Regions from separate parts of the Bacillus sp. BACIII genome, predicted to be linked through region 2. Evidence: predicted binding sites of a transcription regulator. Region 2 holds the regulator's gene; each other region holds the start of a gene.
What was found. The regulator LexA, encoded in region 2, represses DNA repair genes until DNA is damaged. The targets are predictions, from matches to a motif close to CGAACATATGTTCG.

Region 1 (8,055 bases), 160 kb from region 2:
GTTCACCCATTTCCCGGATATAGTCATCAACCTCGCGGCGGGATTTTTCAACCATTTCTTCAATGCGCGCCGGGTGAATACGGCCATCCTGCACGAGTTTATCAAGAGCGATTCTTGCCGTCTCCCGTCTGATCGGATCAAATCCGGAAAGAATGACTGCTTCAGGGGTGTCATCAATAATCAGGTCGATACCTGTAAGCGTTTCAAGCGTACGGATGTTACGCCCTTCACGGCCGATGATACGTCCTTTCATCTCATCATTCGGAAGATTGACGACCGATACCGTCGTTTCGGCAACATGATCTGCTGCACAGCGCTGCAAAGCAAGCGACAGAATGTTTTTCGCCTTTTTATCCGCCTCTTCTTTCGCACGGTTTTCAGTTTCTTTTGTCATGATGGCGATATCATGTGAAAGCTCATTTTCAACCCGGTCAAGAATGATTTGTTTCGCTTCATCCCGTGTCAGGCTCGAAATGCGTTCGAGTTCTGACTGCTGCATACGAATCATCTCATCCACTTTGCTTTCCATCTCTTCAATATGTTGTTGTCGTTCATTCAGAGAATGATCTTTCTTCTCCAACATCGCTTCCCGTTTATCAATTCCTTCATGTTTACGGTCAAGATTTTCTTCTTTTTGAAGTAAACGGTTTTCTTGTTTTTGAAGCTCATTTCGTCTTTCACGAACTTCCTGTTCAGCATCTATTCGAAGTGTATGGATTTCGTCCTTTGCTTCAAGCAGAGCTTCTTTTTTCAGTGCTTCAGCATCACGCTTTGCATCTTCAAGGATTTGCTCGGCAGCACCGCGTGCGCCCGCAATCTTTGCTTCGGCAATGGTTTTACGAACATAGTAGCCAACAACTAAACCGAGCAGAGTCAGCAAAATGGAGATGAGAACCGTCATTAGGGTCATACTTTCACCTCCTCTTGCTATGAACTTGGTTGTTGCTTAAATAAGTGCCGGCATGTACATTGTCAGATTTTCTCAACATACAGAACCTTCACAGGGAATGAATCTCTCATGCCCTTGTCAAGTTTAAATGGTTTAACAATCATGTTAAAAAAACAAATGTTACAACTTCATTGTAATTGTGTCGGAAATACTTGTCAAGCTTGCCAGCTTAACGATTCGCCTTCGGCTCAGAATCTTCGCCATGTATATATCATACCACACCTTCATCTGCTTTTCGCAAATGACGGCTCGTCTAGTCCGGCTGGTTAAGCAATTGGTAAATTCTATTGTTTACCTGCCCTAATTTGGCGTTATTCTGAATATTTGACAGTAAAATGACATATTTGCCTGCCGAATGGCTGAAGCTGTTCAAAATGTTGTAACCGGGCATCACACCGTGATTGGAATAGCTTCCCGGATCAATGTAAAATCCCATGCCGTAAGCGGAACTGCTTCCGGCTGTGAACATTTTTGTAAAGCTTTGTTTTGAAAGGAGCGTGCCGTTGACGACCGCTTTATCAAATTTATAAAGATCTTCAGCACTCATATACATGTCGCCCGCCCCATACAGCTGCGATAGGTCCAAAATGTGAGGCGTTACAAGCTGTCCGCTCTCATCAACTTTGTAGCCGACGGCAGGATATTTGGCTTCAGCAAATGTTTTGTAAAATCCGGCATGCTTCATTCCGGCCGGTTTGAATACGTGGTCTTTTATATATTGTTCGTATGACTCCCCGCTGACCTGAGATACGATATAGGCGAGCACTGAATAATTGGAATCTCTGTAATCCCAAACCCCAGGCTGCCGTTTAATTCCGCGGTATTCTATATCCTTAATTAAATCAATGGGAGAAATCGGTCCCTGACCCTCAATATGTCCGTTTATGCCGGACGTATGATTGAGCAGGTTTTTCAGTTTGATGCGCGTGCCGTTAGGAAAATTCGGCAAGTATGTACTGACGGGGTCACTCGTCTGAAGCAGCCCTTTTTCTTCAAGCTGCAGGACAGCCGTCGCAATTAACGCCTTTTGTGAAGAACCGATATAATATGATGTTTCCGGATTGTTTTTGATTTTTTGTTTTCGGTCCGCATAGCCAAAACCTTTTTTCAGCACAACTTTTCCATCTTTTACGACCATTGCTGTGCCGCTGAACCCGATCTGTTGCAAGTAATTGCTGATCCGTTTATTGTGATCGATTGATTTAGGTGTTTTCTCTTTTTGCGTCTTTTCTTTTTTTTGTTGAGTCTGGTCATTTGAAGAATCAGATTGAGCGGCGGGAGCACTTTTAACAGAATCCTTCTCCCGGTGATGCGCTGTGACGGTCCAGATCATAATAAAAACAGTGACAAGCAGCAGAAAAAGAAACAGCCCTCCCGTTTTCATCAATTTCTTCTTTCTTTTTTTGTTAATTCTTGTGCGGCGGGGGCTCGTCATCTTTTTTCCTCCTCAGATATAATTTCAACTTTCGCCATGATGTTAGACGAGTGAAGGGTGAAAAAAGTTGTAACATTTCAGATAAAATTTTCCGAAACAGCCAGTGTTTTTTTAAACACACAAAAAAAGAGCGGAAATTGCTTATTCCGCCCTTTTGATCGTGCTTTTATTCTTCAAATTCAAGCTCTTCCTGAGTTTCTTCCGATTTTTCCGTAACACCGTTATTGTCCAAACCGTAATGTTCACGGATTTGTTCTTGAATCATCAGCATGATGTCTTTATTTTCTTTTAAGAACTGCTTGGCATTTTCACGGCCCTGTCCGAGGCGTTCTTCTTCATAAGAATACCACGAGCCGCTTTTTTGCACGATATCAAGTTCAGTCCCAAGGTCGATGATTTCCCCTTCTTTGGAGATTCCTTCACCGTACATGATGTCCACTTCAGCCGTACGGAACGGAGGAGCGACTTTGTTTTTTACGACTTTAATTCTCGTTTTATTCCCCATCACGTCGTTGCCCTGCTTTAATTGCTCGGCACGGCGCACTTCAAGACGCACGGAAGAATAGAATTTCAGCGCGCGTCCGCCCGGTGTCGTCTCCGGATTTCCGAACATAACGCCGACTTTTTCACGAATCTGGTTAATAAAGATTGCGATTGTTTTAGATTTATTGATGGCCCCGGAAAGCTTACGGAGCGCCTGAGACATGAGACGCGCCTGTAAACCGACGTGTGAGTCACCCATGTCACCTTCAATTTCAGCTTTTGGAACAAGCGCCGCAACAGAGTCAACGACTACGATATCAACAGCTCCGCTTCGCACCAGCGCTTCAGCAATCTCCAGCGCCTGCTCTCCCGTATCCGGCTGAGACAGAAGCAGCTCTTCGATATTGACACCGAGCTTTTGCGCATAAACAGGATCAAGGGCATGCTCAGCATCAATAAATGCTGCCTGTCCGCCTTTTTCCTGAACCTCAGCGATGGCGTGAAGCGCTACGGTCGTTTTACCTGAGCTTTCAGGTCCGTACACTTCAATAATCCGTCCGCGTGGGTATCCGCCTATTCCGAGAGCGGTATCAAGTGCAAGGGAGCCGCTCGGCACCGTTGAAATTCTTGTATCCGTTTTTTCCCCGAGCTTCATGATGGAACCTTTGCCGAATTGTTTTTCTATTTGCTTAAGAGCCATATCTAAGGCTGCCTGACGATCACTCATTTATTTTTTTCCTCCTTTATCTTGCCACTACATATACTATACCTTGTTTACTGACATTTGCCAAGAAAAAAGCGAACGCATATTCGGATTTTTTCCGCGTTCGCTTTTCTTCAAAAGAACATAATTCCCTTCGTAAAAATTAAAAATCAGAGAAAATGCCCTTTTAAAACTTTATTTTTGATCCAGCATTTTTAAAATGAGATGGCAGCCGTATTTAGCGGCGCGCTTTCTGATTCCGGTTCTTGATCCGGCAAAGTTAAATTCATGCACCTCTTCTTTTCCTTCCGCGGAAATGCCGATAAAGACACGGCCCGGGGCATGCCCTTCCTGCGGATCCGGGCCCGCAACTCCGGTAAAGCTGATACCGATATCGCTTCCGGTCAGCTTTCTGACACCGGCGGCAAGCTCGCGCGCGCACTCTTTGCTGACCGCTCCGCTATCTGCCAGCGTCTCAGCTTTCACGCCGAGCACATGCTGTTTCACGCTGTCGGAATAACAGACAACGCCCCCTGCAAAAAGTTGAGACGCGCCGCTTAAATCAGTCACCCACTCTGAAAACAGTCCGCCTGTAAAGCTTTCGGCAGAGGAAATCGTGATTCCGTTCTGTCTGCATGCTTTTGAAAGCTCCTTCACCAGGGACGTATCATCATATCCGTAGAAAAATTCACCGACACGTTCTAAAATGGAGGCTTCCGTTTCTTTTAAAAGCCGTTCTGTTTCTTTTTCATCGGCATGTTTCGCCGTTAAACGCAGCGTGACCTCACCGTCAGCGGCAAGCGGCGCAATCGTCGGATTCGTCTGCGCGTCAATGATATCTTCTAAATCAGCTTCAAGCTGAGATTCACCGATTCCGAAAAACCGCAGCACGGTTGAAACGATTTTCTCATTTGAACCGAGCTTTTTAAGAAGCAGCGGCTTCGCTTCATTTTCAAACATCGGACGCAGCTCGCTCGGCGGTCCGGGAAGCAGCATATAAAGCCTTGATCCGTGCTCTGCAAGCATTCCCGGCGCCATGCCGAAATGATTCGCCAAAACGTCCGAGCCCTCAATAACGAGCGCCTGTTTGCGGTTATTCGGCGACATGGTCCGTTTTGTTTTCGCGAAATACTCTTCAATCGACCGGAACGCTTCGTCATTCAGAACGAGCGGGCGTCCCATTGTGTTTGCAATGGTTTCTTTTGTTAAATCGTCCTTGGTCGGTCCGAGGCCGCCTGAAAAAATAATCAGGTCCGAGCGCTCTTCGGCAGTGCGGATGACTTGCTTAAGCCGCTCCGGATTGTCACCGACAGCGGTGTGGTAAAACACGTTTACGCCGATTTCCGCCAGCTCTTTACTGATAAACTGAGCGTTCGTATTGGCGATCTGGCCGAGCAGAAGCTCTGAGCCGACTGCAATGATTTCCGCTTTTTTTGCTATTTCCATGTTCAAGTCCTTCTTTCTTAGTTAGATGTTTTTAACGCATCCCAGTTCTTCGCAAAATAATCCCAGCCGGAAATGACTGTGAAGAGCACGGCCACCCATAAAGCGATATCCCCGAACGGGAAAGAAACGAGCTCAAACGGGAGATTATGAAGTAAAAGCGCTGCAACAGCGATGATCTGAGCCCATGTTTTAATTTTTCCCAGCATATTGGCGGCTACGACTTCCCCCGTTCCCGCCAGCACAAGTCTTAGTCCCGTTACGGCAAATTCGCGGCTGATGATGACGATGACCATCCACGCCGGCGCAAGGTCAAACTGCACAAGCGTAATTAATGCCGCAGACACAAGCAGCTTGTCAGCCAGCGGATCTAAAAATTTCCCGAAGTTTGTCACGAGGTTCAGCTTTCTGGCGTAGTAGCCATCCACCCAGTCAGTCGTTGATGCGATAATGAATAAAACAGCTCCCGTAAGATGTGCGACCGGAATCGATTCATCCCCTATATGAAGGCTGCCCCACTGAAAAGGAACAAGCATGATAATCATAAATACAGGAATTAAAGCGATTCTTGCCAGTGTGATTTTATTCGGTAAGTTAAACATAAAGCCCCTCCAATAATATGTACTCGGACGTGAAGAAAAAGTCATCTTAATCGTTCAGATGACTTTTCCCCTTTTATTTTTTCATCTTGATTGTTATGGTCTGCGCCATCACATCATGCGGATTGAGTTCATAGGACAGAACCTCTCCGTTGATTTTAATTTTCAGGTTAGGGGCATAGCCCGTGCGTATTTCAATCTGCTTTTGATCTGTGATGTCTTTTTTGTAGGTTTCGCCTTTTTGCAGCGTCCCTTCTTTTAATGAACCGCCGCTGTCATCCCGGACGCGGATCCAAGCGTTGTCGGAAGCAATCAGTTCAAGCTTGTACTTATCAGCTCCGGAAACGTTGTATGAAGAAGCGGAGCCTTCTGTTCCGGCCGCTTTGATCTCTGTCTTTTCACTGCTCTTTTCTTTCTTTTTCTGCTCTGGCGCTTTTTTGTCTTTTTTGCTGTCAGTCTGCGCTCCGTCATTTGTATTGCCGTCGTTTTTCAGCGCAGAATCCTTAGGAATCTCATACTTGCTCTCACTTTGGGTGACGGCCTTATTGCTGTCAGTCTGCCCGGACTTGCTTATTCCAAACTGAATAATCGCATACAGGATCGCAATGACGATAATCACACCGATGACAATAAGAACGGTCGGAAGCCATTCCGCCGCCTTTGAGGACTTAGGCAGCTCCCTTTGCATGGCGAGACCGGAGATTTTCTCCGACACATCGTCATGATACGTGTTCGGGATGTCTTTTTTATATTCTTCAAATAATTGGTCTGAATCAAGCCCGACAGCTTCAGCGTATTGCTTGATAAACGCCCGCACATAAAAATTGCCGGGAATGACATCATAGGAGCCTTCTTCCAGAGCGGTTAAGTATCTTTTCTGAATTTTCGTCGCCGCCTGGAGTTCATCCAATGACATCCCTTTTTCCTCTCTGGCTTCTTTAAGCCGGATTGCTAATTCTGTCACAACAAACACCTTCCAATATTAAAAATCAAAGCTTGAAAAACCGGTCTGATCAAATATTTGCGGTTCTTCTGCATGTTCATATGTAATGACTTCGTCAGGATCATTTCTGAGTTCGATAATATAATCGAAATCATCGAGCGTATACTCCGAATTTTGAACAAAAATATCCGGGTGCTCCACGACCTTTGTCGCCGGGAGCCTCATAATTTCACTGACGAGCTGAAGATGGCGCTCAGAGCCCCGTCTTGTCGAAACGATGCCATCAAGGATAAATACGTTTTCCGTGCTGTATTCATCGGCAACCAGCTGGCTGCGGATCGTTTGCTTTAACAGCGTTGAAGATACGAAAAGCCATCTTTTGCTGGCGCAGACGCTTGAGGCAACGATGGACTCCGTTTTTCCGACCCGCGGCATTCCCCGGATTCCGATCAGTTTGTGTCCTTCTTTTTTAAACAGCTCAGCCATAAAGTCAACCAAAAGGCCAAGCTCGTCCCTTTCAAAGCGGAAGGTTTTTTTATCATCGGCATCACGCTGAATGTATCTTCCGTGACGGACTGCGAGACGGTCGCGAAGCCTCGGTTCTCTCAGCTTCGTTACTTTAATGGTCTCCATTGTTTTTAAAATTGATTCCAATCGTTTAATTTGATCTATATGCCGGCATCTGAGCAGCATTCCCCTTCTGGAAAGGTCGACACCGTTAATTGTGACAATATTAATTGACAGCATCCCGAGAAGAGATGAAATATCCCCGAGCAGGCCGGGGCGGTTCACTTGAATTTCATATTCAAAATACCATTCGAGCTTTGCCAAATGATATACCCCCTCCATTGTGGCAAATTTTTACCTTCCTTTATCATAAAACATTTTTCTCTAATTAGAAAGAAGAATGTTGCTCTATAGAGGAAAACATAAAAAAAGAGAGGAGAAAATCCTCCCCTCTTAATGAGTGCTGTTATTTTCAACAAGCTTCACCATCATATTTGCAATGGCGCGCTGTTCATCTTCAGAAGCAACGCTCCAAAGATCAGCAAGCACTTTTTCCTGATGGTTTTTCGAGTCGACTTCGTTCGCAAGGTAACCGCCGATTTCTGTAGCGAGATCAGTGACCGTTTCATCACTCATCCCTTTTTCCTGTGCATAGTTCAATCTGTCGCCAAGGAAATTCTTCCAATTATCCCAGTTTTCTAATACTGACATGTTGGCTTCCTCCATTTCATCTGTCGTTACAAAATTATTTTGTCCGTGCAGATGCAAACTATACACACATTTTTTTCAGCAGTGCCAGCCGCCGTTTACCGATAATATATGTCCGGTAATATAGGAAGCCTTCTCCGATAATAAAAACGCTGCCGCTTCGGCGATTTCCCCGGGATTTGCCAGCCGGCCCGCGGGTATTTCCTCTGCCAATGCTTCTTTTTCATCAGACGTAAACTGATCAAGCATATTCGTATCAACGGCGCCCGGTGAGACTGCGTTCAC
Region 2 (8,055 bases):
CCACCTTCGTTATTTCGTTTAGTCTTCATTGTAGGCAATCAGCAAATTTTTAAACTGGTATATAGTGGTTATAAAGTGTGCGTTTTAATAAAATGTAAATAGACATCACCATATTCAAAAGTTAAAATATGTAAAAAAAGGGGGATGCAAAATTGAAAAAATGGTGGATATGTATTGCTGTTTTTTTATTATGTTTTTGCGGAGTACACTCAGCTGAAGCGGCTACCACTGAATTCGGATCAAAAACAAGCTTCATTATGGAGGGAGATGTCAAAGAGTTTTTTATTGAAAATCCGGGGGCTGTATCAGCTGATGATTACCTATTAGGATACAAGTTCACCATTGTGAACAATTCTTCATGCAATTTAAACGTGAAACTCCAGCGGATGGCGCTGAACGGAAATTTTTATACATTAAGTTCTAAAAGCTACAGCGGCAGCTGGTTAAACCTAAGTGCCCAGGACAAAAAATCAATTGATCCGCATCACAAATACAGGATTCTGATTGAAAGCTCTTCAAACGTCTGTGCACCTGTTCATATTAAAGGGTTATACGGCGTGGAATATTATCATTTTGATTGAAAATAGATACCCGCAAAGGAAGCGGGTTTTTTTACATCTCGTCAAAACTTATTGTACTATGCACTAAATATTCATGAATAAAATGTAATCCGTCCGCTCCAAGTAAAGATAGTTATATATCAAAATCAGCCCGCACAAATACAAAAGTTGAAAAACGGATAAAAAGTTTCCTTAGAGAAACATTATTTATTGACTTCAAAAGTGAGATGCCTGATAATAAAGATGTAAGTTTTTCCTCCTTAGCAGGTTCGTTTCTTAAGCCAGGGCGAATCTGCTCTTTTTTTGCAAAAGAAAAACCCCTTTCAGAGGGGTTTTACGATAAATAAAGTTTAATAGAATTAATGAACGGCTCTGAATACGCCGATCACTTTCCCTAAAATACTTACGTTTTGCAGGATAATCGGTTCCATCGTCGGATTTTCCGGCTGCAGCCGCACATAATTGTCTTCTTTATAGAAGCGCTTGACCGTGGCTTCATCATCTTCGGTCATAGCCACCACGATTTCCCCGTTATTGGCCGTGTTCTGCTGTTTGACAATGACGTAATCTTTGTCAAAAATGCCGGCGTCAATCATACTCTCTCCCATGATTTCTAACATGAATACGTGTTCTCCCGGAGGAACCATCCGGTCAGGAAGCGGAAAATACTCGTCGATATTTTCAACAGCTGTAATCGGGATACCTGCCGTCACTTTTCCGATGACCGGAACATTGACAACCTGGCTTTTCGGAATTTGGACTTCTTCTTCATCCAATACCTCAATCGCTCTCGGTTTAGTAGGGTCCCGTCTGATCAGGCCTTTTGTCTCCAGCCGCGCCAAATGTCCGTGCACGGTTGAACTGGAAGCCAGTCCTACTGCTTCTCCTATCTCTCTTACAGAAGGCGGATATCCTTTCGTTTTTACCTCTTCTTTAATAAAACGCAGGATATCAAGCTGCCTTTTTGATAGCTTCGTCATATTTCGCACCTCAAAACGTCGATTTTAAGTAGATTATAGCATGATTTTCCTGACAGTACAAACATAGGTTCGAAAAAAACGATTGACAGAAACATTTGTTCGTATATACTGAAAGGTATAAAAAGCGAACAAACATTCTGGAGGTTGTTTAAATGGCGAAGGAATCTATCATATTTGTCGGACTGTTTACTGCGATTTTAAGTGCCGTTATTTTACTTGTTTCATGTGCGGGAAATGATCAGGCGCTCAGCCAATATGTTAAAATAAAGGTTCAGGACGGAGATACTCTGTGGTCACTTGCGGATCAAGTAGCAGAGAAGAAAAATATTAACAAAGAAGATTTCATTGAGTGGGTGACGGAGAATAATCATCTCCAAACTGCTGATATAAAGCCCGGAGACGAACTTATTCTTCCGGTTAAGAAGGAGAATCCGGCCGTATATCAGCTGGCCATTGTCAATTAGAGAGGAAAGAGAGAAATGAAGGCGCTCATTTATGCCCGGGTAAGCACAAACAAAGAACAGCAGCAGACGTCTTTAAAAAGACAGGAAGAGGAGCTCAGTGAGATCGCTGCGGCAAACGGCATGGAAGTCGTAAAAGTCATTTCAGAGAAAGCCAGCGGTTACGAAATGGACCGCGACGGAGTATTTGAAATGCTTGATGAAATTAAAAAGTCACATATTGACGCGATATTGGTGCAGGATGAAACAAGACTGGGAAGAGGAAACGCCAAGATCGCGCTTTTGCATTGTATTTACAGGGAGAACGTAAAAATATATACGACGGCTCATAAAGGCGAGCTGGAGCTTTCCGAAGCTGATACGATGGTACTCGAAATCGTCAGTATTGTGGAGGAATATCAAAGGAAAATTCACAATATGAAAATCCGGCGGGGAATGAAAAGAGCCGTAAAAAATGGCTATAAGCCTGAACGGAATCTGAAAAACAGACATGAAAACAGCGGAAAAGAAAAAAAAGAGGTTCCTGTTTCGGAAATTATCAGGCTGAGAGCTAACAAGCTTACCTTTGCAGAAATCGCCGCCACCTTAAGAGGATTCGGCTATGATGTATCCAAAGCCACGGTTCACCGGCGTTTTCAGGAATATATCGCAGACAGCGAAGGCAGCTGACATGCTTCAGTTGTAAAAAAGATGATGTTTTAGTAGTATATAATCAACACGCACCAAAGGAGCTTATTATGATTTCTAAAGAAAAAATCGCAAGAATTAACGAATTGGCTCAAAAAGCTAAATCAAACACGATAACAGATGAGGAAAAAGCCGAACAGCAAAAGCTTCGCCAGGAGTATTTGAAAGGGTTCCGCTCCTCAATGAAAAATACGTTAAAGAGCGTAAAAGTTATTGATCCAGAGGGTAATGATGTCACTCCTGAAAAATTAAAAAGGGAACAACAGAAAAATAATCTTCATTAAACAGAAAGAATACGGCAATACGTATTCTTTTTTGTATATACTAATATCAGGCTGTGATTTGCGACAATTTTCAACAAGTTTATCTCAAATTTAAGCTGAAAGAGTTGAGAAAAAGTCAGCATCGCTTTATGATGAAAAGGTACAACAATAAGGAAGGGGATTATAATGGATACAATTGAAAAGAAATCAGTTGCCACCATACGTACACTATCTATAGACGCAATTGAAAAAGCTAATTCCGGACACCCGGGCATGCCGATGGGAGCTGCTCCGATGGCTTACACGCTGTGGACGAAGTTTATGAATGTAAATCCGCAGAATCCGGGATGGTTTAACCGAGACCGCTTTGTTTTATCAGCAGGACACGGTTCAATGCTTTTGTACAGCATGCTGCATTTAAGCGGGTATGACCTCAGCATTGAAGATCTGAAACAGTTCCGTCAATGGGGAAGCAAAACACCGGGACATCCGGAGTTCGGGCATACAGCCGGAGTCGACGCAACGACCGGGCCTTTGGGACAGGGTATCGCTATGGCAGTGGGAATGGCAATTGCAGAACGCCATCTGGCTGAAACATATAACCGTGATTCATTCAACGTAGTTGATCATTATACATATAGTATTTGCGGAGACGGCGATTTGATGGAAGGCATTTCTTCTGAAGCCGCTTCTCTAGCAGGCCATCTGGAATTAGGCCGCCTGATCGTATTATACGATTCTAATGATATTTCTTTAGACGGCGATTTAAATCGCTCTTTCTCTGAAAATGTAAAACAGCGTTTTGAAGCCATGAACTGGGAAGTCCTTTATGTTGAGGACGGAAATAACATCGCTGAATTGACGGCTGCAATTGAAAAAGCGCGCCAGAATGATAAAAAACCGACATTAATTGAAGTGAAAACGACAATCGGTTTCGGTTCTCCAAACCGCGCGGGCACATCCGGTGTTCACGGCGCTCCGCTAGGACTAGAAGAGAGCAAGCTGACTAAAGAAGCGTACGCTTGGACGTTTGAAGAAGATTTTTATGTTCCAGAAGAAGTATACGCGCATTTCAACGAAGCTGTAAAAGAAGCCGGCGCGAAAAAAGAACAGGAATGGAATGAACAGTTCGCGGCTTATAAGGAAAAATATCCTGAGCTTGCTGAACAGCTGTCACTCGGAATGAAAGGCGAACTGCCGAAAGACTGGGATCAGGAAGTTCCTGTCTATGAAAAAGGCAGCAGCCTTGCTTCCCGCGCATCTTCAGGTGAGGTGCTGAACGGCATCGCCAAGAAAATTCCTTTCTTTGTCGGGGGATCTGCTGACCTTGCGGGTTCAAACAAAACGACAATCAAAAACGCAGGGGACTTCACGGCCAAAGACTACGCCGGGAAAAACTTCTGGTTCGGTGTCCGTGAATTTGCTATGGGCGCTGCTTTAAACGGAATGGCGCTTCACGGCGGCCTCCGCGTATTCGGCGGCACATTCTTTGTGTTCTCAGATTATTTAAGACCTGCTATTCGTCTGGCGTCATTAATGGGGCTTCCTGTCACTTATGTATTTACGCATGACAGTATTGCCGTAGGAGAAGACGGACCGACTCACGAACCGATTGAGCAGCTTGCATCTTTACGCGCGCTTCCTAACCTTTCTGTGATCAGACCTGCTGACGGCAATGAAACCGCAGCTGCGTGGAAGCTAGCCGTTCAAAGCCAGGATCATCCGACAGCTCTTGTGTTGACACGCCAAAACCTGCCGACAATTGATCAGCAGGCTGAAGAAGCGTATGCCGGAGTAGAAAAAGGGGCTTATACCGTTTCCAAAGCAAAAACCGATTCACCGGACGCCCTTCTTTTAGCGACAGGTTCTGAAGTCGGACTTGCGATTGAAGCACAGGCGAAGCTGGCTGACGAAAACATTCATGTATCTGTAGTCAGCATGCCGAGCTGGGACCGTTTCGAAAAACAATCGGCCGAGTACAAAAACAGCGTACTTCCTCCGAATGTGACGAAACGTCTTGCGATTGAAATGGGATCAAGCTTCGGATGGGGCAAATTTACCGGTCTTGAAGGAGACGTTCTCGCAATTGACCGTTTCGGTGCTTCAGCTCCGGGAGAAACAATTATGAAAGAATACGGGTTTACTGCAGAAAACGTGGCTGACCGCGTGAAGAAACTGCTAAACAAATAAAGAAACAAAAGAGGATGAGTCAAATCATCCTCTTTTTCCTGTATATACGACAAAAATAGAAGGGGCGCCGTAACAGTAATAGACAATTCTTTCTTTTCTCCTTTTGTATAATAGAAAGCAATACGCAGCGCTGTAAAAGGGGATGAGGAAATGGAACGTCATTACTATACGCACCTGATTAAGGATGAGTTTGCGAACCACTACTTCGGGCGGGAAACCGCTATGTTTGAATTGTTTCGAGACTATCATTGGACAAATCTGACACCCCAAGAATATCAACTGACAAAAAAGCAAGTTCACTATATAACAGAACCGATTCCGGTAATACATATGCATCAGCGTCTCCAGCTTCATTTAAACCGAATGAGTTACAGCCGTTTAGATTCAATTTATCAGCTTACACTGCCCGGAGAAAAGGGCCGCGCCACCTTCATGATGAAAGACAGCTTGATTGAGATTGCAGCTTCGGGAGATTATGAGGCGGAAACGATTTTCTTTGAGATTCTCCGTAAAATCAGCCCCTGTTTTCTTGCGATGGATTTTAAGACAAGGCGTTATGGGTGGTTAAATCCGGTCAGAGAAAGAAATTTTGTCTAAAAACGAGCAAAAAGAGATGTAAATGTTGTATAATAGCCTTTGGTTTAGTACACTTTAAACTAGACAACATGAAGGAGGAAATAAAATGACTTTATGGGTTGGCATCCTAGTGGGCGTTGTCGCATTGCTCATAGGTGTTGCACTCGGGTTTTTTATTGCTCGTAAATATATGATGAGCTATTTGAAAAAGAATCCGCCTATTAATGAACAAATGTTACGCATGATGATGATGCAAATGGGAATGAAACCTTCTCAAAAGAAAATTAATCAAATGATGAAAGCCATGAATAATCAAGCGAAATAATACGTAAAGATTATGATATAGAGATACATGGTTATAAAAATAAAAAACCCGGTGAGGGTTTTTTATTTTTGCGTCATGTTTCACCCCAACTGCCGGTGTGCAGTTCCTTTTGATATTGTATGAGAAGGTGGTCAAGCTCCTGGCTGAGTTCTATCGTAATGTTTGATGTCATTCCGTTTGTCATGACGATTTTAAGCAGCTCTGCCCGTTTTTTTTCAATTTCATTTAATAGATGCTCTCTAATCACAGGGATATATCCTTTCATACATAAATCTTTCACTGAATCGCTATTATTATATCCACATTTATACTGTTTTTCAAATAAGAAGGAGTATAATATCTTGATGTCAAATTAAATTATATAAGCTTTTTCTATAAAAAGTAATCCTTCATGGGAAAGTGTTAAAAAAATGAAATGATTTTGTCATAACTCGAAAGGAGTGTGTCATGGTGAGTTTTAATTACTTTCTGACGTTCGGGGCCGGGTTTCTGTCTTTCATTTCTCCCTGCTGTCTGCCGCTGTACCCCGCTTTTTTGTCATACATAACCGGTGTCAGCATGGACGAGGTGAAAACGGAAAAGGTGATGCTGCAAAAACGGGGGCTCGTGCATACACTTTGTTTTTTGCTTGGTTTCTCCGTGATTTTTATTGCACTTGGATACGGAACCTCGTTCATCGGCAGTTTTTTTACCCGTTATCATGAAGCGATCCGCCAGTTTGGCGCTATCATGCTGGTGCTTTTCGGGCTCATTACGGCGGGTGTGTTTCAGCCGAAAATCATGATGAAAGAGCGGCGCATTCATTTTAAGCACCGGCCTGAGGGGTTTATCGGCTCCGTTCTGATCGGTCTGGCGTTTGCAGCCGGCTGGTCGCCGTGCAGCGGGCCTATTTTAGGCGCCGTGTTTTCACTGGCCGGTACAAATCCTTCTTCAGCGGTGCCGTATATGTTTTTATATGTTTTGGGATTCGCCATTCCTTTTTTAGTTCTTTCATTTTTTATTACCAGAATGAGTTGGATTCGAAAGCACCAGCTGCTTATCATGAGAACCGGCGGCATTGTTATGATTGTCATCGGAATTATGCTGTTTTTTAACTGGATGAGTTATATTCTGATCGTTCTGTCAAATCTTTTCGGAGGGTTCAAGGGGCTGTAAGAGATTGATAACTTTTGAACTATTATATACCCTTTCTTTTTTGGTACAATAAGACTAGTTAATGTTAAATATGTGGAGGGGAATATGACACGAGTTTTAGTTGTAGATGACGCCAAGTTCATGAGAGTGAAAATCAGAGAGATTCTGGAATCGGCGAACTATACAGTGGCCGGAGAAGCGGCTGACGGCGAGGAAGCTCTGGCCGTTTATCAAAAAATCCGTCCCGATCTGGTGACAATGGATATTACCATGCCGGTTAAAAACGGAATACAGGCGCTGCAGGAGATTTTAGCTTTTGACCCGAAAGCCCATGTCATTATGTGCACCGCCATGCGGCAGCAGCGGATCGTTCTGGAAGCGATTGAACTGGGCGCTAAAGATTTTATCGTTAAACCGTTTGAAGGGTCTAAAGTGCTGGAGGCCGTAGGCAGGGTAACGGGAACATAAACGTATTTTCTTTTCACATTGGTTTTTTTATGTTTTTGGAGTATAGTATATAGTATCAAACTCCGTGCAAGCAAAGGAATGATAAAGATGATGATTATAATTTCATCCGTTATTGCAGCGGCCATGGCAATCTCTGTAATGATCGTGAGGATTAAATCCTCCGATAAGCCCGCTTCACCAAAAAAAATAATTCTCCCGCCGATTTTCATGAGTACGGGAGCGCTGATGTTTCTTTTTCCGATTTTCAGAGTGACGGGCGAAGAATTTTTGGAGGCCATTACGCTGGGCGTGATCTTCTCTATTTTTCTGATAAAAACATCTAAATTTGAGATTAAAAATAATGAAATCTATTTAAAACGGTCAAAAGCATTTGTGTTTATCCTAATTGGTTTGCTGGTTATCAGAATCGCT
Region 3 (8,055 bases), 1.7 Mb from region 2:
TAGCCGACACGTACACGATATTGTGCATATGTTTCTCAAATTCCTCGAATCGGAGCGGACGGTTGTCAAGCGCTGACGGCAGGCGGAAGCCATGATCGACAAGCACCTGTTTTCTTGCCTGGTCACCGTTGAACATGCCGCGCACCTGCGGAATCGTCACGTGTGATTCATCAACGACGATCATAAAATCGTCCGGAAAATAATCAAGCAGCGTATACGGCGTAGAACCCGGAGGACGGAGCGTCAAGTGTCTTGAATAGTTCTCAATGCCCGAACAGAAACCCATTTCCCGCATCATTTCAAGATCATATCTCGTCCGCTGCTCAAGCCGCTGCGCTTCAAGGAGCTTGCCGTTTTCACGCATGACTTTCAAGCGCTCCTCAAGCTCCTGTTCAATGTTCAGAATCGCTTTTTCCATCTTTTCCGCCCGGGTGACGAAGTGGGAAGCCGGGAAAATCGCGACATGATCGCGGTCGCCGAGAATCTCTCCGGTCAAAGCGTCAACTTCTCTGATCCGCTCAATTTCGTCTCCGAAAAATTCTACTCTGATACAATGTTCGTCACGGGAAGCCGGGAAGATTTCCACAACGTCGCCGCGCACGCGGAATGTCCCCCGCTTAAAGTCGATATCATTGCGGGCATACTGGATATCCACTAGCTTTCTCAGCAGCTCGTTCCGCTCAATCTCCATTTCCGGTCTGAGCGACACGACCATCTCCCGGTATTCTTCAGGCGAACCGAGACCGTATATGCATGACACACTCGCAATGATAATGACATCTCTCCGTTCAAACAGAGAGGATGTCGCGGAGTGCCGCAGTTTATCAATTTCATCGTTAATGCTTGCGTCTTTCTCTATAAATGTATCCGTTTGAGGCACATACGCCTCCGGCTGATAGTAATCGTAGTAGCTGACAAAATATTCGACAGCGTTGTTCGGAAAAAACTCCTTAAACTCGCTGTACAGCTGTCCGGCAAGGGTTTTGTTATGGGCAATGACCAGTGTCGGCTTATTGACTTCTTTAATCAGATTGGACACGGTAAAGGTTTTGCCCGTCCCTGTCGCACCCAGGAGAGTCTGGTGTTTTCTGCCTTCCTGTATGCCTTTGACAAGCTTTTCAATCGCTTGCGGCTGATCTCCCTGGGGCTGATATTTCGAGACTAACTCAAAACGATCTTTCACAAAAAAGCCTCCGTTTCTTTACGAAATCTTCCTATTGATATAGTAACACAATGACGGGCAAAATCACTAAAAATACGAACTAAAGTTCGATGGTTTATTTTTACCAAGTCAATTTTTGTATAAAAAACCTGCTTTTATGGCGTAAAAGCAGGCTTCCATTTCATATTCACCATGTCAGGCATTGTCTTTCTTTTTGTCTGCTTCTTTTTTGGCCATGTACAGCCCGCCGGCTACCAGTGATACGACATCCAATCCAACGATGAAATACGTTTCGGTGTAACCTTTTAAATAGGATGCGAAAAGCAGTGCGGCTGTGAGAGCGATCGCCACATAATGGTTAAAAGTGACCCGCGTAAAAAGGACGACCAGCATAAAAGGGAAACATAATGCAAAAACGGCTTTTGTAATCACAAAAACCCTCCTCGGGAATTCTTCATCTCATCTGATTATAGTAAAAAATGAAGAATCGGACAATCGTTCCCCTGCTATCACAATACCCTTTTTCAGCAGTCTTCAATCATCTGTCAAAAAAAATGCGAATGTAAATCTATTGAACCATTAATGAAATGAACCAAATTGCCTTTCTTCAGCCGAAAGGAGGAGAAGGATTAGGTCTTTGTGTCTTTGACAGTTTCTTCCTCCCTCTTTACAATGTAATGATAGTGTTTACTATCATTTTCTTGGATGAAGAAAAAGGGGGTTATACCGCATGTATTCAGTACGATTTCAAAAAGCGGAAGAATCGAGCCGCTCAGCAGGCGCAAAAGGAATGAACCTGATTAAACTGACGAAAAACGGCCTGCCCGTTCCCGATGGATTTGTCATTCAGACAAATGCGCTGACGCGTTTTATGGAAGATAACCGGCTTCAGGCAGATGAGGAAGAGATGGAGCGCGCCATTATAAACGGCACGTTTTCAAAAGAGCTCCGCGATGAGCTGATTGCCTCTTTTTATGAATTGAGAGAATCATATGCCTCTGTTGCCGTACGTTCCTCGTCTGCGTCCGAAGATCTTGAAGGCGCTTCTTTCGCGGGCCAGTACGAAACCTATTTAAATATCAAAACAGAAGAAGAGTTTCTCGGAAAAGTGAAAGAATGCTGGGCTTCCTTCTTTTCGGCGCGGGTCAGCGGTTATAAGGAGAGAATGAAAAATGACACTGCAGAACCGTTAATGGGTGTTGTCGTCCAAGGGCTGATCAATTCTGAGGTATCAGGGGTCATTTTCAGCCGAAACCCCGTCACACATGATGACGGAGAACTGATGATCAGCGCGAGCTACGGTCTCGGAGAAGCAATCGTGTCCGGAAGCGTGACGCCCGACACATTTATCGTCAATAAAGACACATTCCGGATTGACAAAGAAATCGGCTTCAAAGAAATGTATATCGTTTCCCAAAAGGAAGGCGTAACCGAAAAAGAAACGTCCGCTGACATGAGAAACCGCTTCTGCCTTGATGACGAGAGCATCAAAGAGCTTGCCATGCTGACGATTAAGACGGAAGAACTGTACGGTTATCCCGTGGATCTCGAATTCGGATTTGCCGAAAATAAGCTGTATCTGCTTCAGGCCAGACCGATTACAACGATCGCGCAGGATCAGAAAGCGGCAGACGAAGAACGGGAATTTATCATGACGCCTCGGGACCAGAAAGATTTTTGGCTCAATATGGAGTCCAATATAGAAGGCCCCATCAGCCCGTTATTCGCCTCTCTCATTGTGCCTGCTTTAGAATACGGCCTCAAAGAAGGCACGAAGACATTCCCTGTGATGGGCATCGAGATTGAGCGTGTCAAGCTCCACCAGGGCCATGTTTTTTCCAGACAGCATAAGACCGACGACAACCTGCCCGCAGAACAGTTAGAAGCGCTTTTTCCCGTTTTGGCTGACCGCATGTATGATATTATTCATGAAACCTTTCTGCCTTTTTATCAAAAGCTGGACGGACTGGCGCATAAAAATCATACACCGGAGACTGCCCTTGAGGCGTTCCGAAACCTGCAAGAATTCTATTTAAAAGGATATGAAGAACATTTCAACATTGTCTTTCCGCAGATTGCGTTAAATATGACACTGGAGTCCATGTACGGACAGGTTGAGAAAGACAACGCCTCCCTTCTGTATGAAATGCTGGCCGGCGTCATGAATAAATCACTGGAAACCGACAGACAGCTCTGGCTGCTTTCCGGACAAGTAAAAGACAATCCTGAACTGCTGCGCGTCTTTACAGCTTCCCAGGCCGGCGAGCTTCATCAGACGCTTCTGCAATCAGATGAAGGAAAACGCTTTCTTGAACAAGTTGGCGAATTTTTACAAGAATACGGCTGGAGATCAGTAAAAAGCCATGATCTGATCGAAGAAACGTGGGCGGAAAATCCTTATTTCGCTTTGGCTAACATTCAAAACTATGTCCGGAACGGCTACGATTTTGACAGTGAGTTTCATAAAACGATAGAAAAACGCAAACAGCTTTACGCCGCCTTCATGAATCGAATTGAAGATGACGGCTTCCGGGAGACGTTTGACCGTTATTATCAGTGGGCGTTATCTGCATCCGTCATCATAGATGATCACCATTTTTATATCGATGCGATGCTGGACGCCAAAGCGCGCCTTTGTCTCTTGAAAATCGGCGAGCTGCTGCAAAAACAAGGCGTGATCGATGACCGGGAGGATATGTGGTACTTATACAGCGATGAAGTCGAGAAAGCGCTGGTGACGCCTGTTCCGCTGAAGGAAAAAACCGCTGAACGGAAACAGCTTTTCCAGCAATATCAGCTGCTTGAAGCGCCCGCTTATCTCGGCACACCGACGCCCGAACAGCTGAAAGCCGCTGAGCAGGTTACAGGCTCCATCACAGAAGATGAAAAAAACACTGAACATCATATTTACGGACTTGCAGCGTCAAGCGGAATCGCAAGCGGCCCGGTGAAAGTCATTCGTGACGCAAGTGATTTTTCCCGTTTTTCATCAGGAGATGTGCTTGTCTGCAAAATGACGACACCGCTTTGGACCAGTCTGTTTCAGGATGCAAAGGCCGTCATTACGGATACGGGCGGCATCCTCTCACATGCGGCGATCATCGCAAGAGAATACGGGCTTCCCGCTGTTCTCGGCACACGTGTCGCGACTGACAGGCTCAATGACGGAGATATCGTCTCGGTAGACGGCACAAACGGACAGATTACGATAGTCAAACGCGCTTCATGCTAGGTTTCCCTCTTTATTGACGGGCAGGGCGGGTGTATACTTGTCCTGCCAGTATTTACGCGAGGTGAAACAAGTTGAGAACGACGAACAAGAGAATTCTTGACGCTGCGATGAATCTTATCATTCAAAAAGGATACCGCGCCGCGACAACAAAAGAAATCGCAGAAAAAGCGAATGTAAGCGAAGCTACGATTTTTCGTAATTTTAAAAACAAACAAGGACTAATGAAAGCCATGATTGAGCAGCACACGCCGGTTCCGGAAAGCGTGATCACCAAGGCGGAAGGCAATCTGTATGAGGATCTTCTTCATTTCGCCACGACCCTTTTGCAGCGATTGGAACAAAAAAAAGAGGTGTTCCGCATCTGCCTGCGCGAACCGGAATTATTCGAAGACGTCCTGCAGGATATTGTCGTATATCCGCAATCCGTAAAAAAGGATTTAATCGTTTACTTTAAGGAACTGACAAAGAAAAACAGGATAAGCCCCGGCAGCGAAGAAGCTAATGCAGACGTCTTTATGACGATGATTTTCGGTTATTTTATGCACCGGCTGCAGCTGGGGAAAAGAGTCATCACTCTTTCTGAAGAAACGATGCTGAAACATAGCACTGAGATTTTTATTAAAGGAATTATCAGCCGGTAATGTCCGGCTCCTAGGAGGATGAAGGATGAGTTCAAAGAAAGAATGGGCGCTGATCGTTTCGCTTTTGCTGGGAGCCATACTCGTTCCCATCAATTCGACGATGATCGCAGTCGCTCTTTCATCCATTTCCCGCTCATTCAGCGAATCAATTGCCAGCATCACATGGGTCGTGACGGTGTATTTAATTGTGATGGCCGTGACACAGCCCATTGCCGGCAAGCTCGGTGATATGTACGGAAATAAAAAAATGTATTTATGGGGTGTCGGCCTTTTTCTGATCGCTTCATTGGGGTGCGCCCTCTCGCCAAGTCTTTTCTTATTGATTTTCTTCCGGGCGCTTCAGGCTGCCGGCGGCGCTTTGCTTACGCCAAACAGCATCGCCATCATCCGCCATGTCGTGTCCGAAAAACGGCTTCCGAAAGTATTTGGTTTTTTCGGCCTCGGTGCCGGGCTGGGCGCGGCTCTCGGTCCGTTTATCGGGTCACTTTTAATCGAGAGTTTCAGCTGGCATTCGATCTTTTGGGTCAACATTCCGTTTCTGGCGATCGCACTCGGGACCGCATTTATCATGTTTCCTAAATATAAAGAAGAAACCTCTGACGCGCCGCTTGATATCATCGGATCCGTTTTGCTTGCCGGGAGCATTGTATCTATTATTCTTCTGACGAAAAATGAAAGCTCTTTGGGCTATTGGGTGTACGCGCTGCTCATTCTATTATTTGTTCCGTTATTTTTCAGGCGGGAGCTGCGCACGAAACATCCGATTATTGATTTTGACCTGTTTAAAAACACAACCTTTACAAGCGCCAATCTGTCGGTTCTGTTAAGCAATTTAATGATGTATGCCGTGTTATTGATGATGCCGCTCTTTATGACCGGCCACTTCAGCATGAATACGTCGCACAGCGGTATGGCTCTTTCAGTCTTTTCTATTTTTATGTCCGCCAGCAACTGGGGCGGAGCTCAGCTCCATCACAAATGGGGCGCGCGAAGAATGATTTTTCTGTCCTTCGGGCTGATGGCCGGAGCCAATCTCTTATTTCTGCTTTTGGTTTATTCCCATTCCGTCCCGTTCCTTATGGCATCGCTTATTGTAGGGGGCATCGCGTCCGGTGCGGGGCTGACGAGCATGCAGGTGTCTTCTCTTGCGACGGTAGAACCGGGCATGTCCGGTATCGCATCCGGGATTTTTTCCACCTTCCGTTATTTCGGAAGCATTATTTCTTCAGCACTGATCGGTTTAATCTCCGGATTTCACATTCTGTTTATCATATTGATCGGCGTATCTGTGATCGGCTTGTTCGTATCGCTTGGAATTAAGTCCGGCGAAACCGTTGATACGAAAAAAAGCCATTCGGCGTAAACAAAAAAGGTTCCGTGAGCACCCGCTTTCCGGAACCTTTTTTCGTTTCTTCTTATTTTTCTCTCTCGAAGTGTCACCGCACTCCCCCGCTGTACATTTAATTGTACTTCTCTATCTCTCGCTGCTCTGCCAGCAACAAATTCACCATATCACTATAGCTATTCAAACCGTCTGTCTGATTATTTGCCTTCAGATATACATCATTTACATTTCTTGAAATACTTGAAATAACACCCTCATACTTATCCCGGTACTGCTCATTTTGTTCTATATCATGCTGCACCGCCTTGGACAGACTGGACATTATATCAGACGCCTGATCTGGATCCACTTTCTTTAGCTCAGATATAGAATAATCAAATGCTAGAAAAAAACCACTGTAAAGTATCATTGGATCATCCTGCTGCTTACATGCCAGATATGCTATAAAATTTGCCTCATCCTCATGCATGAAACCACTCTGATGTGCCAATTCATGCGCCATAGTAGCAGGCACCAAAAAAACTGGCACATTAACATTGATATTGGATTCATAAGTAAAAGGGACAAAAATACCATGTATCCCTGCATGCGACATTAGTTTTGACATCACCACTGGTTTTGGTGTTGAATATGAATGCTCCAAAACAGGATATTTCTTTGATAACATTTGCATCGAGAACACTGCGTGTTGTGCATAATAATCAAAAACCTCTGGTACATGAGCCAAAAGATCAGTATCCGCTAACTTTTCCCTTGCCAATTCCATTTCAACGGCAAGTGACTTACTCAATTTAACCAGTTCTTCCTTGCTGTAGTTCTCTTCTTTATATTCGGTATGAGACAAAAAAGAATATCTGTAATAGTTTATTCCACCCAAAATAGTATAACAAAAATATATCACGCTACAGATCGTAACGATTCCTAGAGCACCACGATAAACTACCATCCTACGTACACCTTTACTCATGATAACCTTGCGCACATAATAAACGATATAAAATAGAAAAAGTAACACAACCAACACGACGAGCCATTCACTAACAGAAAACTTGACCCAAGAAGGTACAAATCCTACTATTTTTGACAATAACGGATATACAGACCTACTGTATTTTTCCGCCCAATCCTGATGGTTCTGCGCGTATTTTGTCAGTATGTAAGCTATAACTCCAAGTGAAATCAACGGTAATCTCTTAAGTAAAAGCTTTTTTACAATGTACTCCCCCTATCCAACATAACCATTATAATCAGTTATTCTTAATATATATCCTGCTAAAGATTCATCTTCTAAAGGTTTTGGAGTTAGCAATAACCTTTCCAATAAGCCATACCTCTCCTTCATTTATTTTTTTATTATTTCAAAATAAAACAGCTAAGAAAATATAATTTTCTTAGCTGTTTTACTTTCTAGCTGATTTTGAAATCTAGTTTAGGAGTTCTTGAAACTATTCCGAATAATTATGAAAAATCACATTATAATGCTGTCATTTCTTCTTGCTCATGTTCATGTTCATCCTGAACGAATAAAATACCTAATTCATGATGTTCGCCTTCATAGGACGCGCGCTGATCAAACCGGATCTCACCATTCAGGCCGATGATCTCCATTTTTACAAATGCGCGGTTTTTTTGAAGTGCTTCGTAAAAATCCGATACATGCTTCACGGGAATGCCG
Region 4 (8,055 bases), 750 kb from region 2:
GATAAATTCAATCCGCACACCCTTTTGCTTCAGCTCGTCCAGAATCTCTTCCGTAAAATGAAGTCCGGCAGTCGGAGCTGCGGCGGACCCGATTTCTTTTGAAAAGACGGTCTGATACCGTTCTTTATCATCAAGCTGTTCTTTAATGTAAGGAGGAAGCGGCATTTCACCGAGCGATTCAAGCACTTCGTAAAAAATCCCGTCATACCGGAATTCTATTTTCCGGCCGCCGTGATCAAGTTCCTCCGTGCAGACCGCTGTCAGCCGGCCGTCCCCAAATGTCAGGACCGTTCCTTTTTTTACGCGTTTCGCCGGCTTTACAAGCGTTTCCCATGTATCATTTTCTTCCTGTTTTAACAACAGGAGCTCCACTTTCGCTCCCGTATCTTCTTTTGTGCCGAATAATCTGGCAGGGAGCACGCGGGTATTGTTCAAGACGAGACAATCCCCTTCTTTAAAAAAGCTGACAATCTCTTTAAATGAACTGTCCGTCAGACCGCCCGTCTGTTTGTCAAGCACCATCAGCCGCGATGCGTCACGCTCTTTCAGCGGCACTTGGGCAATGAGGCGTTCAGGCAGTTCAAAATCAAATAAATCGACTTTCATCATTTCACCTTTATTCTGTCTATTGTTATTTCATTCTGCCGAAAAAATTGAGCAGGATGGATAGTATCACACTGATTACAATACAAGTAACAACGGGAAAGAAAAATGTGACATTTCCCTTTTTAACGAAAATATCTCCGGGCAGCCGTCCGACAAAGTGCCAGACTGCGCCGGCAATAAGCAAAACAGCACCGAGAACCATGAGAACCTTCGGAAAATCAGTCACAGGCGGGTGCCTCCAATCGAAAATGCTCATACACAGCCGGGGTCACGACCCGTCCCCTCGGCGTCCTCTGAAGAAATCCGATCTGCAGCAGATACGGTTCGTACACATCCTCTATTGTATGCGGTTCTTCGCCGATTGTCGCGGAAATCGTATCAAGGCCGACCGGACCGCCGCTGAATTTTTCAATCATGCCCATCAGCAGCTTGTGGTCAATATGATCAAGGCCGAGTGCATCGACTTGAAGACGTTCGAGCGCGTCGTGAGCGATTTCTTCCGTGATGCGGCTGTCGCCGAGCACCTGGGCAAAATCTCTCACCCTTCTGAGAAGCCGGTTTGCAACCCGCGGCGTTCCCCTTGACCGTCTGGCAATTTCCAGAGCCGGCGCTTCTTCGATATCCACTTCAAATACTTCAGCCGTTCGTGACACGATATCTGTCAGCTCTTCCTGCGTATAGTATTCAAGGCGCGACAGCACCCCGAACCGGTCTCTGAGCGGTGCGGTCAATAATCCCACCCTGGTCGTCGCTCCTACCAGCGTAAAAGGCGGAAGGTCAAGACGGACAGAGCGGGCGGACGGGCCTTTACCAATGACGATATCAAGGCAGAAATCCTCCATCGCCGGGTACAGCACTTCTTCAATTGAACGGTTCAGCCTGTGAATTTCGTCTATAAACAGCACATCTCCGGGTTCGAGCGCCGTCAGAATGGCTGCCAGGTCTCCCGGCCTTTCAATCGCCGGCCCTGACGTCGTCCGCATCTCCACACCCATCTCATTGGCCACGATCGACGCAAGCGTTGTTTTTCCGAGACCCGGAGGCCCGTATAAAAGAACGTGGTCAAGCGTTTCCTGCCTCATTTTCGCCGCATCGATAAACACGCGCAGATTTTCTTTCACCTTCTTTTGGCCGATGTACTGAGCGAGATTCTGCGGCCTGAGGCTTTGCTCGATTATTGATTCATGGCTGTCTGCTTCACTTGAAACGAGCCGTTCATCCATGAACATCACCTTACTTTAATAATTTTTGCAATGCTTTTTTCACATATTGATCTGTTGAAAGCGCCGTTTCCTCTTTTAGGTGAGGAAGCACTTTTTTAATTTCTTTTTCAGCGTAGCCGAGAACCCTGAGCGCTTCAAGCGCCTCGTCAAGCGCCGTTTCAGCCTCTTGTTTTTCAATGCGCGCTTCATGATTGAACAGGTTGTCAATCATTTCAGGCACGACATCGGCCAGTTTGCCTTTTAAATCAAGAATAATCTGCCGCGCCGTCTTTTTGCCCACACCCGGAAATTTCACCAAAAAGGCTTCATCTTCCTGTTCAATCGCTTCGATGACGGCTCCCGGATCACCGGAACCGAGAATGGCGAGCGCCCCTTTCGGCCCGATGCCGGTGACGTTCAGCAGCTTTGTGAAAAGCGCTTTTTCTTCCCTGGTTGAAAAGCCGTACAGAGAAAAGGCGTCTTCTTTTATATGATGATACGTAAAAATGGTCTCTTGATTGCTTACCTTATAAATAAACGGATTCGGAGTGAAGACCTGATAGCCGATTCCGCCGTTTTCAATCACGATGTATTGGGGAGATACGTAATCAATCGTCCCCTTCACGAATTCAATCACACCTATTCACCTCTTTGACTGCTTATCATTGTAACACAAAAACAGCCAAAGTCTTATAGAAAAGTTAACGTATGTTCGCTTTGACACCTTCCGTTCAGAAAAAAAAGACATGTGTCACATGTCTTGCGTCAAAGTCAGCCGCTGTAAGTCTTAATATGATCGATCACGCTCTCAAACTCCGCTTTTGTCCTGTACGGTATACCGTGTTCCAAATGCTTTTGCAACCGGCTTTCCAACCGCTCTAAATCAATTTGGAAGAAAGACTGGATCGGCTCCGACAGCGATCCGGGACGGCCGTGAAAAGTGGAAATCACCCCTCCGTCCGTGACACCGATATAACCGTTTACCTTACTGAGCGGAGAAATATCATCAACATGCTTACGGAAAAGAACGAAGCCTTTTTTCTGCTCAACGAGCGTCCAGCCGGCGTATGCGGCCCAAAAGTCTTCCATCGCCAAAACGGTTTCATCCGTATGTTCGATGCCGACATCACCGTCAAGATAGACCTTTTCCAGCTGGACGTGCACCCGAAGCGGCCCGTAATGCTCGACCTCTGCCCCGTATGCACCGTTTCCTCCGCAAATCAGGACTGCAGCTGATAAGATAAACATAAATAAAAGACGCCCACCGCAAATTCGTTTCACCAATAACACCTCTTTATTCAATCAAACTCTTGATGCTAGTTTGACCAAAGATGCCGGTGCTTAACCGTTTTCTTTCTTTTGACTGCTTCGCCGAAAAAAAGCAGCCCTCTAATAAAGGCTGCCCCGCTTTATTATGCCCGGCCGGCTGATATCAGTTTCATCTGTCCGGGCGTCAGTTTGAGTCGGTATCCTCTTACGGTCAAATACACAGTTTTTGTCCCGCGGCTTTTGTCGCACTCCGTTTTTTTCATCCCAGCCCCTCCGTTACGTTTTATTTTACTTTTATGTTAACAGCGCAATATAAAGAGCGTTTTAAGAATATGTAAAGAAATGATGAAAAAAATACTGCCGGATGAAATCATCCGGCAGTCCCGTCTAACGGCTGTTTTTGTTCATGTCTTGAAGCTTTGTAAAAGTGGCGTTATCAGTAAATACTTGAATTGCGCGGCCGTCCGCGAATTTTTTGGCTGCATGTTTGACATGTTGATCATCATTTTTCGTAAAAGGATGATTTGTTCTGACAGCAATGACGACTCTCGTGTCAGTCACGACGACCTGACTATCCTGTACGCCTTTTACTTTTTTCACGCGGTTTGCAATTTTTGCCGCCATTCTGATGTTTTCGGCATTGTCATACCCATTATAAGACATAGCGGCCGGCGGCGTATTGGCGTTGCGGCCGTTATATGTGCCGTCCGTTGTTAACGGAACCCCGTTATTCGGCGTGTTTCGGTAAGACACGTTTGTCGTATCCCGGCGCCCGTTTCGGTTTTCCATCATTTCGGAAACAGGTCCTTGATGGTCCATTCCGTACTGGCGTCTGCCGTTATCATTGTCATTTGAATAATACCCGACCGGACGTGTTGTCTGATTGTAGCGTCCGTCATTCATGGCATTATTTGCTCCGCATGCCGTTAAACTTGCAGTCACGGCTAAAACGCCTGCGATTGTCATCAGTTTTTTGCCCAATGGAAAAACCCCCCGTGGATTCATCGCTGTGTGAGCGTTTCCGCTCATGTTTAGGATGTGCGGCCGACGGCGGGTTTAAGCTTGTCAGTTATGTCCATTCTTCTTCGGACATAAAAAAAGGAACGACATACATCGTCCCGATACATTAGTCTTCATCTTCCTCCGGCCGTCCGAATACTTGATTTGGACTCGGCTGATTCGGCGCGGCATTGGGATTTGCTCCGCCGTAAGGCATAAAATATCCGGCACTTGCGCCCATATTCGGATATGGCTGCACAGGCATATTGGCGTGATGGTGATGTGAACCATGATGATGTGAACCGTGGTGGTGATGATGGTGATGATGCGAATCATTGCAGCCGCAATCATCGTCCTTAAATTTTCCATCGTGATGAGGCTCGTTTGCATAATGTGATGAATAGCCGCCGTAATACGGCATATGTCCGTATGGAGCACCGCCGAAACCAGATGCAAAACCATCAAAATGCTCTGCATTTTCATGGGCCTGGTTTTCATATTCACCGTAACCCGCTTGCGGCCCAAATCCCGGATGATGGAATCCGTACGGTAACGGCATCGGCATTACCGGAAAGCCTCCAAAACCTCCTCCAAAACCGCCGAAACCTCCGCCTACCGGGAAGCACGGATGGCATAATCCCGAACCCGGCAGCATCGGTGTCACCGGAACCGGACAAGGACAAGGCATGCACGGAATCGGGTAATGCATAAAAGGCGGTTCAACGGCCGGCATATTCGGAAATGGGACATTCGGGATGTTTGGCATGTTCGGCAGATGATAAGCTGCGTTTTCTTCTTCCATCTTTCCGGCTTGAGGCGCCTTTGGCATATTCGGGTAATTCGCGTTTTCCATGTTGATCATTTCCTCCTGTTGTGGAATGTTATTGTCATGCTCTTTTTCTTTCGGCTCGACAAAATGTGTCACCGGTTCCTCCGGCTTAGGAGGCGACCACGGCTGAAACAGCTGATTGGTCGGATAATACTGATTCATATCAGCTTCCGGCAGCACATTTTCATGCTTTTCAGGGATCGGCGGCACATACGGAATTGACGGCTTTGGTTCTTCCGGTATGGTGTCTTCGATATCCACAACTGATTTCGGTTTTTCTTTGGCATATGGATGCTCATGCTTATGCGCAGACGTTCCGAAGTTTGCCTTTGGTTCTTTTCTGACCGGAACGGCTTCTGAAGGCACCTTTATCTTCATTCCAGGCATAATTAAGTCTGGATTGCTCAGCTGATTATTCAATTTCTTTAATTCTTCAAAATCAACTCCGTATTTTTCAGCTATTTTCCAGAGCGAATCGCCTTTTTGAACGATATGAATTTTCAACGTTTTCCCCTCCTATGCACAAAACGTGAACGGTACATTTGTCATTACAATACGTTTCTTCACACTATATGCAGGCGAGCTGGGCATGATGATAAAAAATTTGGAAAGGAGGGGAGTTTTTTATTTTTACGTATGGCTCAGCATTCTGTTCAACGCACGAAGCGCTTCTGTCCGAACCGCTTCCGGAACCTTAATGACACCCTTCGGTTCGCCTTTTTCAAGCTGCTCAAGCGACCACAATAAATGCGGAAGGTCGATTCTGTTCATTGTCAGACACGGACACATATCCGGATTCAGTGATTCAATCTGTTTATCCGGGTGCGATTGAATGAGGCGCTGCACAAGATTCATTTCCGTGCCGACAGCCCACTTGCTTCCCGGCTCAGCCTGTTCAATCGTATCAATAATGTATTTGGTAGATCCGCTGTCATCACTTAGCGAGACCACTTCCCGCGAACATTCCGGGTGAACGATAATGCGGATGTCAGAATCCCGCTGCCGCAGCTGAGAAATATTTTCCGCTGTGAATTTTTCGTGTACGGAGCAATGTCCTTTCCAAAGGATGACCTTAATGTTTTCCGGGTGGTCAGTAAGCAATCGGTTCTGAGCCGGGTCCCATACAGCCATTTCTGTCAGCGGAATGCCGAGGTCATATGCTGTATTTCTGCCTAAATGCTGATCCGGCAAAAATAAAATTCTTTCCTTTTGTTTAAAAGCCCATTCCAGCACGCTCCGGGCATTCGAAGAAGTGACGGTCGCTCCGCCGTGCCGCCCGACGAATGCTTTAATTTCCGCCGTCGAGTTAACATATGTTAACGGAATGATGGTGTTACCGTACAGCTCCTGAAGCTCTTGCCATGCTTTATCCGTCTGCTGTATATCAGCCATATCAGCCATCGAACAGCCGGCGCGCATGTCGGGCAAAATGACGGTTTGGTTATCATCAGTCAGCATATCAGCCGTTTCCGCCATAAAATGCACGCCGCAAAACACAATATATTCCGCATCTTTATTTTTTTCGGCTACTTGGGCAAGCTGCAGGGAGTCACCGGCAGTATCGGCAAATTGTATCACTTCATCTTTTTGATAGTGATGTCCCGGAATGAACAGACGTTTTCCGAAGGACTGTTTAATCGCGGCGACCCGCTCCTCCATTTCTCCGGTGCTCAAGTTTTTATAATGGCTCGGCATCATTTCAGCTGATGCAGTTAATACGTCAAAGATAGACATTATGAAAAATCCCCCTGTTCCGCCGCCGCAACATCCATACTGATATCGGCGCTTTTTACTGAATGAGTCAGAAATCCGAGTGAAATATATTGTACGCCTGTTCCTCTATAAGCAGGCAATGTGTCGAGCGTTATGCCTCCGGATGCTTCCGTTTTGATATGGGCCGGTGTCATGGCTGCAAAACGCCGGACGGTCTCAGGCGGACAGTTGTCAAACATAATAACGTCTGCGCCCGCGTCTATTGCCTCCAGCAGCTGCTCTTCGGATTCGATTTCGACTTCTGCCGCAAGCATCTGCCCCGCCGCTTTTCTTGCCCGCTCCATGGCCGCCTTTATCGATCCGCAGGCGGCAATGTGATTATCTTTAATCATGATGCCGTCGTATAGGCCGAAGCGGTGATTACAGCCGCCGCCGATCCGGACGGCGTATTTTTCCAGCATCCTGAGCCCCGGTGTCGTTTTTCTCGTATCGCAAAGCTTAATGGACGGATCATCAAGACGCCTTTTGGCCTCATCCGTCATTGTCGCAATGCCTGACATTCTTTGTATAAGATTCAGGATGACACGCTCCCCCGTAAGAAGAGCCGCCGCCGGGCCTTCCATTTCAGCAAGCACGTCTCCTTTTTTCATCCGTTCTCCGTCTTTTTTCAGAGAGCGGACGCGGATATCGTTGTTTAAAAGCTTCCAGCCTTCTCGGATAACGGCTTCTCCGGCAAACACACCGTCTGTTTTTGCGATAATCTCCGCCTTACATTGCTGATCCGAAAAAATCGCTTGTGACGTTGCGTCACCCGTTCCGATATCTTCCTGAAAAAAATGTGTCAGCATTTGCTTCAGCTGCAGAATGTCCATAGTTCCCCAATCCCTTCGTTTTTTCTGATAACTGTTCCTGATGCTGAATGAATGATTTGTTTTCCATGCCACTCTTTCTCTGTCCCGGGAAAATCAGCGCGAAAATGGGCGCCTCTGCTTTCCTCCCGGATAAGAGCAGAAGATACGGCGAGTTGTGCGGTCTGCCATAAGCAGGACAGCTCGGCTTGTTCCGTTGTGATATCCTTCACATTCATATGATGAACAGGTACTTTGTTAAGCCAGGATGCCAGCGCCTGCATGTCTTCTTTATCTCTGACGATGCCCGCTCCGGCTGTCATTTTGGCTTGGAGCATGTGAAGCGTTGTGTCCGGCACTTGTAAGATGACGTCAGATTTTCTCGAAGCTTTTTTATATCTTCCGTTTAACGGCGTTTGAATGATATGTTCCGCACACCTTTGTCCGCTTGCCAAAGCTTCCAGCAGCGAGTTGCTCGCAAGCCGGTTTGCCCCGTGCAATCCTGTGCAGGCGGTCTCGCCTATGGCGTAGAGATCAGGCACAGACGTTTTCCCCCATGTATCGGTTTTTACTCCGCCCATTAAAAAAT

Region 1: recA (recombinase RecA) is a predicted target of LexA. The motif match lies at 3,667-3,680, and genes of this name have one in related genera.
Region 3: uvrB (excinuclease ABC subunit UvrB) is a predicted target of LexA. The motif match lies at 1,259-1,272, and genes of this name have one in related genera.
Region 4: ruvA (Holliday junction branch migration protein RuvA) is a predicted target of LexA. The motif match lies at 2,510-2,523, and genes of this name have one in related genera.

Annotation. Positions count from the first base shown of each region.
Region 1 is NZ_CM174437.1:1,290,411-1,298,465, forward strand. It holds gene rny (ribonuclease Y) at 1-910, opposite strand, end outside; gene ACXN9U_RS06105 (serine hydrolase domain-containing protein) at 1,203-2,384, opposite strand; gene recA (recombinase RecA) at 2,551-3,594, opposite strand; gene ACXN9U_RS06115 (competence/damage-inducible protein A) at 3,766-5,016, opposite strand; gene pgsA (CDP-diacylglycerol--glycerol-3-phosphate 3-phosphatidyltransferase) at 5,034-5,615, opposite strand; gene ACXN9U_RS06125 (helix-turn-helix domain-containing protein) at 5,689-6,576, opposite strand; gene ACXN9U_RS06130 (DUF3388 domain-containing protein) at 6,595-7,386, opposite strand; gene ACXN9U_RS06135 (DUF3243 domain-containing protein) at 7,516-7,773, opposite strand; gene ymfI (elongation factor P 5-aminopentanone reductase) at 7,849-8,055, opposite strand, start outside.
Region 2 is NZ_CM174437.1:1,135,318-1,143,372, reverse strand. It holds gene ACXN9U_RS05640 (hypothetical protein) at 153-581, shown strand; gene lexA (transcriptional repressor LexA) at 920-1,540, opposite strand; gene yneA (cell division suppressor protein YneA) at 1,693-2,004, shown strand; gene ACXN9U_RS05625 (YneB family resolvase-like protein) at 2,020-2,670, shown strand; gene ACXN9U_RS05620 (DUF896 domain-containing protein) at 2,739-2,972, shown strand; gene tkt (transketolase) at 3,138-5,141, shown strand; gene sirA (sporulation inhibitor of replication protein SirA) at 5,292-5,738, shown strand; gene ACXN9U_RS05605 (YneF family protein) at 5,824-6,042, shown strand; gene ACXN9U_RS05600 (aspartyl-phosphate phosphatase Spo0E family protein) at 6,116-6,289, opposite strand; gene ACXN9U_RS05595 (cytochrome c biogenesis protein CcdA) at 6,490-7,197, shown strand; gene ACXN9U_RS05590 (response regulator) at 7,282-7,644, shown strand; gene ACXN9U_RS05585 (CcdC family protein) at 7,723-8,055, shown strand, end outside.
Region 3 is NZ_CM174437.1:3,318,360-3,326,414, forward strand. It holds gene uvrB (excinuclease ABC subunit UvrB) at 1-1,183, opposite strand, end outside; gene ACXN9U_RS16325 (CsbA family protein) at 1,358-1,594, opposite strand; gene ACXN9U_RS16330 (PEP/pyruvate-binding domain-containing protein) at 1,893-4,394, shown strand; gene ACXN9U_RS16335 (TetR/AcrR family transcriptional regulator) at 4,466-5,035, shown strand; gene ACXN9U_RS16340 (MFS transporter) at 5,061-6,398, shown strand; gene ACXN9U_RS16345 (DUF3810 domain-containing protein) at 6,496-7,563, opposite strand; gene minJ (cell division topological determinant MinJ) at 7,854-8,055, opposite strand, start outside.
Region 4 is NZ_CM174437.1:384,211-392,265, reverse strand. It holds gene queA (tRNA preQ1(34) S-adenosylmethionine ribosyltransferase-isomerase QueA) at 1-606, opposite strand, end outside; gene ACXN9U_RS02090 (DUF2905 domain-containing protein) at 632-832, opposite strand; gene ruvB (Holliday junction branch migration DNA helicase RuvB) at 825-1,829, opposite strand; gene ruvA (Holliday junction branch migration protein RuvA) at 1,840-2,445, opposite strand; gene bofC (sporulation cell-cell signaling protein BofC) at 2,580-3,056, opposite strand; gene ACXN9U_RS02070 (hypothetical protein) at 3,221-3,340, opposite strand; gene ACXN9U_RS02065 (YhcN/YlaJ family sporulation lipoprotein) at 3,465-4,058, opposite strand; gene safA (SafA/ExsA family spore coat assembly protein) at 4,204-5,409, opposite strand; gene nadA (quinolinate synthase NadA) at 5,536-6,639, opposite strand; gene nadC (carboxylating nicotinate-nucleotide diphosphorylase) at 6,639-7,490, opposite strand; gene nadB (L-aspartate oxidase) at 7,472-8,055, opposite strand, start outside.